2 regions of the Mesorhizobium sp. M0862 genome follow, and region 1 is predicted to be linked to the other one. Evidence: predicted binding sites of a transcription regulator. Region 1 holds the regulator's gene; the other holds the start of a gene.
What was found. Region 1 encodes LexA, which represses DNA repair genes until DNA is damaged. Its sites were predicted from a motif close to TGTTCNNNNTGTGTTCNG; they were not measured.
Positions count from the first base shown of each region.

Region 2: the regulator LexA is predicted to act here: its motif matches at 2,937-2,954, upstream of NKI15_RS25965 (PA0069 family radical SAM protein).

Region 1 is NZ_JAMYOJ010000031.1:38,441-44,067, reverse strand. It holds gene NKI15_RS29390 (ComEC/Rec2 family competence protein) at 1-1,876, shown strand, start outside; gene lexA (transcriptional repressor LexA) at 1,870-2,652, opposite strand; gene NKI15_RS29380 (GntR family transcriptional regulator) at 2,858-3,622, opposite strand; gene kynU (kynureninase) at 3,791-5,038, shown strand; gene kynA (tryptophan 2,3-dioxygenase) at 5,144-5,627, opposite strand, start outside.
Region 2 is NZ_JAMYOJ010000021.1:94,739-100,365, reverse strand. It holds gene NKI15_RS25990 (4-(cytidine 5'-diphospho)-2-C-methyl-D-erythritol kinase) at 1-62, shown strand, start outside; gene moaB (molybdenum cofactor biosynthesis protein B) at 49-603, shown strand; gene NKI15_RS25980 (GFA family protein) at 728-1,159, shown strand; gene NKI15_RS25975 (hypothetical protein) at 1,149-2,123, opposite strand; gene NKI15_RS25970 (glycosyltransferase) at 2,376-2,879, opposite strand; gene NKI15_RS25965 (PA0069 family radical SAM protein) at 3,029-4,183, shown strand; gene rnhB (ribonuclease HII) at 4,338-5,033, shown strand; gene NKI15_RS25955 (F0F1 ATP synthase subunit B) at 5,258-5,627, opposite strand, start outside.

The sequences.
Region 1 (5,627 bases):
CAGGCTGACGCTCGACGTGGTTTCGACCGCTTACCCCGAGCTGCGCTACGCCCCGGAGCGGGTCAGGCTCTCGGCGCGGACCGTTCCCGCCGATATGACCGCCGGCTCCCTGATCACCGGCTATGCCAGGCTGTTGCCGCCGACCGGTCCGGTGCGGCCGGAGAGCTACGATTTCTCCTTCGACAGCTATTTCACCGGTATCGGCGGCAGCGGCTTCTTTCTCGGCAATCCGAAAACCATTGCTACGCAGGGACCGCCGCCGCTGACCGCACGGCTCTCCTCGGCAATCGAGAACGCGCGCGAAAACATTGCCGACCATATCAGGGGCAAGATCGGTGGCGCCGAAGGCGAGATTGCCGCGGCGTTGATTGTCGGGGTGCGCGCCGGCATCCCGGACGAGGTCAACGAAGCGATGCGGCGCACCGGCATCTACCACATCATCTCCATCTCCGGCCTGCACATGGCGCTGGTTGCCGGCACCATCATGGCGTTGCTGCGTGGCGCCTTTGCGCTGTTTCCCGATTTCTCTTCGCGCCGGCCGGTGAAGAAATATGCGGCCGCGGCAGCGCTTGTCTCGATCGCCGCCTATCTCGTTATTTCAGGCGTCGTGGTTGCCGCCGAGCGCAGCTTCATCATGCTGGCGGTCATGCTTGTCGCCGTGCTGTTTGATCGCGCCGCACTCACCATGCGCAATCTGGCGATCTCCGCCATTGCCGTCATCCTGGTGTCGCCGCACGAGGTGGTCGGTCCCAGCTTCCAGATGTCGTTTGCCGCCACTGCCGCCCTTGTCGGCGCCTATGCCGGCTGGGCCGATTACCGCGCCGACAAGGTGAGAACGCCGCCGGCAAAGCGCTCCTTCGTCGGCTTCCTGTCGCGAAAATTCGCGCTGGCCATGGGCGGCCTCGCAATGACCTCGATCATCGCCGGCAGTGCAACCTTGCTGTTCGCCATCTGGCATTTTCAGCGTGTGTCGCCGCTCAGCCTGATCGCCAATCTGGCCGTGATGCCGATTGTTTCGTTGATCGTCATGCCCTTTGCCGTGCTCAGCGCACTGGCGATGCCGTTCGGCGCCGACGGGCCGTTCCTCTATGTGATGGGCAAAGGTCTGATGGCGATGATCGCTATATCGGCCTGGATTTCCGAGCGCTCGCCGGTCGACGCCGTCGGGCTGATCTCCATCCGCTCGGTGCTGTTAGTGGCGGTCGCCCTCGTCATCGCCACCATGGCCACCACCTGGCTCAGGTTGGCGGCCGTGCCTTTCGCGCTGGCCGGCCTGTTGACGGTGCCGCAGGTGCTTACGCCAGACGTGCTCATATCCGAGGATGCGCATCTGGTGGCCATGCCGATCGGTGGCGGCGAACTCGCCCTCAACCGCGAACGCTCCAACGAATTCACCACGGACAATTGGAAACGGGCGCTGCGGGCCGAAACCATTATCCCACCTGAGATTTTCGAGGCAACAGATACGCGGTTCGATCTCGATCCGCTCGATCTGCCGCCCGGCTCGCCCTTCTATTGCACCGGCGATCTCTGTATCGCCCGGCACCCTTCCGGAGCCATTGTAGCGCTTGCGAAAGACCGCAAGACGGCGCGGCCGGCCTGTGCCTTCGCGAGCCTGATCGTCATCGATGACGCCACCGCTTACAATCCGTGCCGCGACCCGCTGGTGCTGGTCGTGACGAAGAAACAGCTGGCCCGCGACGGCAGCGCCGCCGTCTTCTTCGATCCGCAATCGGCAGCTGCAGCGCCAACCATCCGCTTCGCCGTCGACAAGCCGTATCGCCCCTGGCACGAGCAACGCCGCTTCTCCCGCGAAGCGCGCGGCCTGCCGCCTTACAACCAGCGTGAAAAGTACAAACCCAAGCCGGCTCAGTAGCGCCGGATCAATCCGACAAGCTTGCCCTGCACCTTCACCCTGTCCGGTCCAAAAATGCGGGTCTCGTAGGCCGGGTTGGCGGCTTCCAGGGCGATCGAGGCGCCCTTGCGGCGGAAGCGTTTCAGGGTCGCTTCCTCATCGTCGACCAACGCCACCACGATCTCGCCGGGGCTGGCTGTGTCGGCATTGCGGATGATGACCGTGTCGCCATCGAAAATGCCGGCCTCGATCATCGAATCGCCCTTGACCTCGAGCGCGTAGTGTTCGCCGCCCATGATCATATCGGGCGGCACCGAGATCGAATGGGTCTGATGCTGGATGGCGTCGATCGGCACGCCGGCGGCGATGCGTCCCATAACCGGGATTGAAATCGCGGAAACGGCATCGTCATTGCCGGCCGACATCGAACGCGACGGCGAGCCCGGCTTGATCTGGCGGCCGAGACCGCCTTGGCCCAACGCGCCTTGTCCTTGGCCGCCTTGCCCTTGGCCGGTTTGACCAAGACTGCCCTGAATGACGCTCGGCGAAAACTTCCTCGCCGCATTGAGGCCTGGTGCGATCGAGTCGGGCAGCCGCAGCACTTCCAGCGCGCGCGCCCGGTTCGGCAGCCGGCGAATGAAACCGCGCTCCTCAAGCGCCGTGATCAGGCGGTGGATGCCGGACTTGGAGGCGAGGTCGAGCGCTTCCTTCATCTCGTCGAAGGACGGCGGGATTCCGCTCTCCTTCAGGCGTTCATGGATGAACATCAGAAGCTCATGTTGTTTGCGCGTCAGCATCGCGGCCCCCAAGGGTTCTGAAACCAGAATCAGAAAAAACAAACCCAGAACAAACACTATCTGTTCCAGTTGTGTTCCGCAACCTTTTAAAGTTTAATGAATGTGTTGACGTTTTGTTCAGCGTAACGTTCGGCGCTGCGAGCGCCGCCTGCGCCCAGTTGCCAGCAACGGGGTGAAACGAAGACAAAGTGCCCTGCGTCGTCGGCTACGATCGCCGCTTCCTTTTCGGACGGGGCTGCGCAGCATCCGCGCGGGGTTCTCTCTGGGCATAGACCCGCAGCGTGTAGCCGATGTGAGCGGTCATCAGAGTTTTCGCACGTTCGACGTCGCGATCGAGGGCCGCTTCCATCAGGGCGGTATGGTGTTCGATCGCCACGGCGTCGCGCAGGGCCGCCACGGCCTTCCGGTGTCCGTCCGTGCGGCCGGCGGCGGCGCGCAGCGTCGGGGCCAGACCCAGAAAGCGGTGATGGCGATGCAATTGGTCGGAAATCGTTGCATTGAAGCGCAGCAGCCAGCTGGATGTCGCGGCACTGAGCAGCGCCGCATGGAAGGCATCGTGTTTTTCGTACCACGCGTCGACCGCATCATCCGATGGATCGTCGAGAACAGACCCGCACCGTGAGAGACGATAGTGGGCGGCAACGACCGCGTCTTCCCACTCACGGTCGCCCTTCTCGATCGATTCCACCAGCAGGGGCAGTTCGACCACCAGCCGCGCACGTGCCAAATCCTCGAGCTCCGCCCGAGAGACGGGAGCGACCGCAAACCCGCGGTTGCTGATGGCGGTCACAAGCCGTTCCGCCTCCAGCCGCGACAGCGCCTCGCGCAACGGCGTCCAGCCGATGCCGTAGGTGTTGCGCAGCGTGCTCAGCTTCAACGGCGCGGCAGGCGCCAGCCGGGTCGCAAGAATATCGCGCCTGAGCAGGCGATAGGCCACTTCCGTCTTCGAGGTCTGCTCGTCATCCAGCATCGTGATCCATCAGACATAAACGCTCGGGCGGATCATTATATATCAAAGCCTTTCAATGGGTGAATTATATATAATGTTTGACAGTTCAAGGGCGACCACTCAAGATCGCCGGCATGTTTGGGCGGCAGGCTCCGCCGCGCGCGTTTGTCCATGGAGGGGCGCCGGATCATGAGCACGACACCCGATCTCGCTACAATCGAAGCAATGGATGCCGCCGATCCGCTGCGCTCCATGCGTGAACGCTTTGTCTTGCCGCAAGGCGTGATTTATCTCGACGGCAATTCCCTGGGCGCCGCGTCAGCGGTCGTCTTCAGCGAACTGCAGCAGGCCGCCACGCAGGAATGGGCGCACGACCTCATTCGCGCCTGGAACACCGCCGGCTGGTTCAACATGCCGGTGGAACTCGGAGATCAGCTCGGGCGACTGATCGGCGCGGCTGATGGGCAGACGGTGGTCTGCGACACAACCTCGATCAACATCTACAAGCTGCTGCACGCAGCGCTCGGCATGCGGCCGGATCGGTCGGTCATCGTTGCCGAGGGCGACAGTTTCCCGACCGACCTCTACATGGCCGAAGGCGTCGCCTCGACCCGGCCGGGAACGCGGCTGCGGCTGGAGGGCGTCGACGCGGCCGCAATCGAGGAGCTGATCGACGACAGCGTTGCCGTCATCCTGGTCAACCACGTCAACTACAAATCCGGCCAGTTGCGCGACATGGCGGCGCTGACGCGCAAGGCACATGACGCCGGCGCGCTGATCATCTGGGATCTCTGCCACACGGCCGGCGCCTTGCCGGTCGAACTTGACCGTGCCAATGCCGATTTCGCCGTCGGCTGCACCTACAAATACCTCAATGGCGGCCCGGGCTCGCCAGCCTTCATCTACGCGGCCGAGCGCCACCATGACGATGCCCACCAGCCGCTCAGCGGCTGGTGGGGCCATGCGCGGCCCTTTGCCTTCGAGCAGGGCTTTGCCGTCGGCAGCGGCATTCGCCGCTTCCTGTGCGGAACGCAGCCGGTGCTGTCGATGCGGGCGCTCAAGGGCGCGCTCGATATCTGGAACGACGTCGATATGGCGGCGGTGCGCAGAAAAAGCATCGCGCTGACCGACCTGTTTATCCAGCTCGTCGAAGCCAGATGCGGCGCCTACCGGCTTGAACTGGAAAGTCCTCGCGACGGCAGCCAGCGCGGCAGCCAGGTGTCGTTCCTCCATCCGCATGGCTATCAGGTGATGCGCGCGCTGATCGAGCGCGGCGTGATCGGCGATTTCCGGGCGCCGTCGACCATCCGTTTCGGCTTCACGCCGCTCTATGTCGGATATGGCGATGTCTGGCAGGCGGTCGAAGTCCTGGAGGATATTCTGCGCACCGGCGCCTGGCAGGACGCCCGCTTCGCGGTGAAGACCGCGGTTACGTGAGAAACCAGAGCAATTTCAGGAAAAGTGTGAAGCGGTTTTCCGTCCGAAATTGCGTCAATCAAAGAGCTAGAGCATTTCGCCGTTTCCGTTAAACGGTGAAATGCTCTAGAGCCGGGTGCGGACCGTCCAGAGCTCCGGAAACAGCACGACCTCCAGCATCTTCTTCAGATAGGAGGCGCCTGAGGTGCCGCCGGTGCCGCGCTTCAAGCCGATGATGCGCTCGACCGTTGTGACGTGGTTGAAGCGCCAGCGGCGGAAGTAATCCTCGAAGTCGACCAGCTTCTCGGCCAGTTCGTAGAGCATCCAGTAGCGCTGCGGGTCGCGGTAGACGGTTTGCCAGGCAGCCAGCACGTCTTCGTTCTCACCGCGCGTCTCGCGCCAGTCCGTGCGCCCGGCATCGGCGCCGATGTCGAAGCCATTGCGCGCCAAAAGCAGAAGCGCCTCGTCGTAGAGCGACGGCGTGGCCAGGATCGCTTCCAGCCTGTCCGTAAGGTCGCGCCGGTGCTTGTGCGGCCCGAGCATGGCTAGGTTGCGGTTGCCGGCCATGAACTCGATGGCGCGGTACTGCCAGGACTGGAAGCCCGAGGAT
Region 2 (5,627 bases), on a different contig from region 1:
CGGAGTGGTTTGTCGCCGCGACACGAAGCATCGCTTCAGAGGGGGCCGATGACCAAAATTGACGAAAGCCGCCCCTTCATCCCGGTGCGCATCGCGGTGCTGACGGTGTCCGATACGCGCAGCCTTGCCGACGACAAATCAGGGCGGACGCTGGCCGATCGCATCGTCGAGGCCGGCCATGTCCTGGCCGCGCGCGACATCGTCACCGACGACCGGGAGAAAATCCGCGACAAGGTGCTGGGCTGGTCGCGCGACGAAGACATCGATGTCGTCATCACCACCGGCGGCACCGGTTTTACCGGCCGCGACGTGACGCCGGAGGCGCTGGAGCCGATCTTCGAGAAGCGCATGGATGGCTTTTCCGAAGTGTTCCACCGCATTTCCTACGACAAGATCGGCACCTCGACAGTGCAGAGTCGGGCGACGGGCGGCGTCGTCAACGCCACCTTCGTCTTCGTGCTGCCGGGCTCGCCCGGCGCCTGCAGGGACGCCTGGGACGGCATCCTGAAACCGCAGCTCGACTACCGCCACATGCCCTGCAACTTCGTCGAGATCATGCCGCGCCTGGACGAGCATTTGCGGCGCGGCAAGGCCGCCTCGTAAACCAAGGCAAAGCCGGCCAAGTGCTGCCTTTGTCAGGCAGAATGGCGGCTGCGCCTTCGAGAGGTCATTTCCTCCGGGTCGTCGGGCGGATAGTCTGTCGCCAAGTCAAGACGGAAGAGATCCAATGAGCGCGCACCGCGGCGGCTGCCATTGCGGCAACATCCACCTGACGTTCGAAACGGGAATCGAGCCGGCCGAGGTGGAGATCCGCGCCTGCCAGTGCGCGTTCTGTGTCCGGCATGGTTCGCGCGCCGCTGCCGATCCGCAGGGCCGATTGATCGTCTCGGTCGAGGACGAGGCGCGGCTGCACCGATACCGGTTCGGATTGCGCACCGCCGATTATCTCATCTGCCGGGACTGCGGCGTCTATGTCGCTGCTGTGACCACCGACGGCGAACCGAGAGCGATCGTCATCGTCAATGCGCTGGATGACCGGCCGCGGTTCAACCGCGAGCCGGTCCCAATGGACTATGATGCCGAGAACAAAGAGGGTCGCATTGCCCGGCGGCAAGCGCGCTGGATGCCGGTCGAGATCCGCTCCGGCGTCAGCGGATGACCGGCTCGCCGTGGAAGCGGCGGCGCGAGGGCGGCGAGACGCCGAAGCCGACCTCCATCATCAGCCGTGGCGTGGTGGACGGCACGGTGCCCATGTGGAAGCCGAACGGGTCCTCGACGAAGCCGAGGCCGGCCTCGCCGGTCAGCGTGACCGGGCTGTCGTCGCCATAGACCTTGAGCACGTCTTGCGCCGGATGGCCGACCAGCAGCGTCAACTGGTGCTTGAGGCTGCGCCTGTTGTGGCTGCCTTTGACATAGACGTGCGGGCCGGTGCCGGCATCGCAGGGCTTGAGATAGAAGAAGAATTTCAGCATCCGCCAGTCGTCGAGATCGAAATGATATTTGCCTAGCGAGGCAAGGTTCTTGTCGGCGTCGGAAGCCTCGCCTGTCGGAAAGCTCCACCAGACACGCGTGGTGATCAGCTTCGCCTGCCCGCCCAGATAGTGCTCGGCGATGTCGAGCAGCAGCGGGTCGTTCTGGATGGCGAGTGCCGCCTTGCAGCCGAGGATGCGCTCGAAATAGTGTCCGCTGAGCAAAGAGCGGCCGAACCGCTTCTCGGCTTCTGCGTGTTCTCCGGGCATGAATTCGAGCCGGCGGTCGAAATTGCCGAAGCACGGCGTGCTCTGAGCGAAGCTGGCGATCTCTTGGTGGATTGCCTGCGGCAGGACCAGTCCGGAGAACAGGCCATCGGTGCGCAGCGCCGCGACGATCGACTTGAGGTCGACGCCCCTGAACATCGTCGCTCCGGCACTCTGCGCGGGGCGCGCGGCTTTGGCGCCAAGCCAGTGCAGCTTGCGCGCCGGCATGGTGCGGGCAAGCACGAACATCGGCAGCCATGCGGGATTTTCGCGCAGGTCGGACAGATAGGTCGGGATACGCACCGCAATGCGGCGGAGCAGGCTGCCGTTGCGGGCAATGGCTTCCAGACTGGGGGCGCCGGATTTGTCGGGGGACGAAAGGTTCATCGGGGTCCTCAGATATGAACGGCAGCAACGACGACGCGGCGCTTGCTTACCGCTCCGGCACTACCCAAACCCCGATATCCCGCATCAACGGAATGCTAATCCCGCGTCAGCTTTTGTGCAATGCACAATAGCTTTTTGCGGCGAAAAAGAGGGATGGTGCTGCGACCGTGCCAATGCGGATGAGACGCCGACGCTGCCCCTCATCCGCCCTTCGGGCACCCTTCTCCCTGGGAACGGGAAAAGGGAGAAACATCACTTCTTCGGCGCCAGCCAGATTTCGGCGTCGAGCCGCCTGGTGGCGAGACCGCGCGCAAGGGCTTCGGCGCTGTGCGCGTTCTTCGACAGGGCAGCGGCCTGGCGCTTGCTGATGACCAGCCCTTCGGCCAGCGCCCGGTTGCCCGAAAACACCCGTGACAGGAACGGCGTGCGGCTGCCGCGCGCACGGGAAAAGCGCGCCGGCATGGTTTGCCGCGCCGTGTGAGCGACAACGTCGTCGATCCAGCCCTCCGCCAGCCTTGCGCCGGGTTCCAGAAACAGCAGCCAGTCACCCTTCGCCTGCCTGATTCCCGCGGCAATGCCGCCGGCCACGAAGTGGCAGCCGGCATGATCGGCAACCCGATGCGTCTGGTCGGTCGAGCCGGTGTCGCACACGATGACATCGCGCACCACGCCCTCGACCGCGCCGCCGATCAACGAGGCGAGCGTGCGGGCAAGGCCTTCTTCGTCATCCCGGGTTTCGATCAGAACGCTGAGCATTTTTAGCCGAATAGCGGAAAGCCCGGCGCAGCGCCAGTTGTGCATGGCCAACGAAAAAGTTCTTGCTTTGTTCTCATCAGCGAAATAGGATTATTTTCATGAACAGAGCGATTCGACAGCCAGCCGACAGTCCTTGGGAAAGGGCCAAAATGGAACATATCGTGCGTGCGGACATTGCTGCTTTCGGAGCAGGGCGAGCCGAGATGGCCAATGCGATGATCGAACAGAGCGGCATGCGCGTCCGTCCGGATCGCAACCGCGGCCGTTCCGCGGGCATCAACCCGTCCGGCCGGTTCGAGCCGGTCAGCCGGCATGTGTTCGACGACGGCTGGAATTCGCTGGAGGAATTGCCGCCGTTCAAGACCGAAGTGCAGGTCGAGAAGCCGCGCACCATCATCACCCGCAACGAATCGCCCGACATTTCCTTCGACCGCTCGATCAACCCCTATCGCGGCTGCGAGCATGGCTGCGTCTATTGTTTCGCCCGGCCGACGCATTCCTTCATGGGCCTGTCGCCGGGGCTGGATTTCGAAGCGAAGCTGTTTGCCAAGCCGGATGCGGCGCGGCTGCTCGACAAGGAACTGTCGAAGGATGGCTATCAGCCGCGCACCATCGCGATCGGCACCAACACCGATCCCTACCAGCCGATCGAGAAACAATACCGGATTATGCGCGAGATCCTCGAAGTGCTGGAGGCGCGCGGCCATCCGGTCGGCATCGTCACCAAATCCCATCTGGTGACGCGCGACATCGACATCTTGTCGCGCATGGCCGAACGGGGCTTGGCCAAGGTGGCGCTGTCGGTGACAACGATGGACCGCATGCTGGCGCGCACCATGGAGCCACGCGCGTCGACGCCGACCAAGCGGCTTGAGGCGATCCGGCAGCTTTCCGATGCCGGCATCCCGGCCTCTGTCATGGTGGCGCCGATCATTCCCGGCCTGACCGACCAGGAGATGGAGCGCATCCTCGATTCGGCACGCGCCGCAGGCGCCCGCGAGGCCGGCTATGTGATCCTGCGCCTGCCGCTCGAGGTGGCGCCGATCTTCAAGGACTGGCTGCTGCGCCACTATCCCGACCGCTACCGGCACGTGATGTCGCTGATCCGTTCGATGCGCGACGGCAAGGACTATGATTCGGAATGGGGCAAGCGGATGAAAGGCGCTGGCCCCTATGCCTGGCAGATCGGCCGGCGCTTCGAGATCACGGCCAAGCGGCTCGGCCTCAACGCCGAGCGGCGCACGCTCCGAACCGACCAGTTTGTCGCCGCCGCCAAGGCGACCGAGCAGCTGATGCTGCTCTGAGAGTAGCGCCTGCCCTGCCCTCGTGGCTGTCAGGCGACCCAAGAATCCCGTCCGGCCTGTCCCCTGGCCTGCAGACGGTGCCCTCCCGGTCTTGCCCCACTCGACCCTGGAGGGACTTGCGGAGAATCGGAGCCGATGCGAACCTCGCCGCAACATGGCTCGCGCACGTTCCGATTCTCCGCTTCTTTTCGAAATCGTCGAAAAGCCCGATTTCTCCTTCGAGACGAAGGCGATGGCCGAAGGCCTGTGGCCGGTGGCAGGCATGGACGAGGCCGGCCGCGGTCCGCTGGCGGGGCCGGTGGTGGCGGCGGCCGTGATCCTCGATCCCGCCAACATTCCCGACGGGCTCGACGATTCCAAACGGCTCAACCATTTGCAGCGCGAGGCGCTGTTCCTGAAAATCCTGGGGTCAGCGCTCGGCGTGTCGATGGCCTCGGTCAGCGCCGAAGGCATTGACGGCAGCAACATCCTCAAGGCCAGCCTGGAAGCCATGCGCCGCGCCCTTGCCGGCCTGCCGATCCAGGCGAAGCTGGCGCTGGCCGATGGCCGCGATGTGCCGCCGGGCCTCCTCTGCGAAGGCCGCGCGCTGATCAAGGGCGACCAGCGCTCGCAATCGATCGCCGCCGCCTCGATTGTCGCCAAGGTGATGCGCGACCGCATGATGTGCGGCTGCGGCAGCCACCACGAACGCTACGGGTTCGAAGTCCATATGGGCTACGCCACCGTGCGGCACCGCACCGCGATCGAAGCGCATGGTCCGGTGGCAAGGCTGCACCGGGCGTCATTCGCGCCGTTCAGGCTGGGTGGAGTTGAGGTGGTTGAGGAAGAGAGCTTCGCCGGGTTGGAGTAATGGTAATCTCCCCCCTTGAGGGGGAGATGGCCGGCAGGCCAGAGGGGGTCGCCGCGCGTGAAGCGCTAGCCCTTACTGGCCGCAGAAAGAGCGTCGCGCCCGGTCGCACCGACCCCCTCTGTCGCCTTTGGCGACATCTCCCCCTCAAGGGGGCAGATTGTCCGCGCTCAACAAAAAAGCCGCCAAGTTGCCCGGGCGGCTTGATGTCAGCGAGTTAACGCCGCTCAGTTCAGCCTGGCCTTCACGTCCTGCAGCGCGGACTTGAACAGGTCGGCGCCGGCCTTGGCGTCGATCTTGCCGGCGAGCAGCGTGCGGGCCGCCTCGACGGCGATGTCGACGGCGCTGGCGCGCACTTCGGCGACGGCTTCGCGCTCTGCCTGGCCGATCTTCTGCTCGGCAAGCGCAGTGCGACGGGTGACATAGTCTTCGGTCTTCTTGTGCGCCTCGGCGGCAAGCATGTCGGCCTCGCGCTTGGCGGCAGCGACGATGGCTGCGGCCTCCTGCTCGGCTTCCTTGCGCTTCTTCTGGTATTGGCCGAGCAGTTGCTGGGCCTCTTCGCGCAGCCGGCGGGCTTCCGCAAGCTCGTCGCTGATC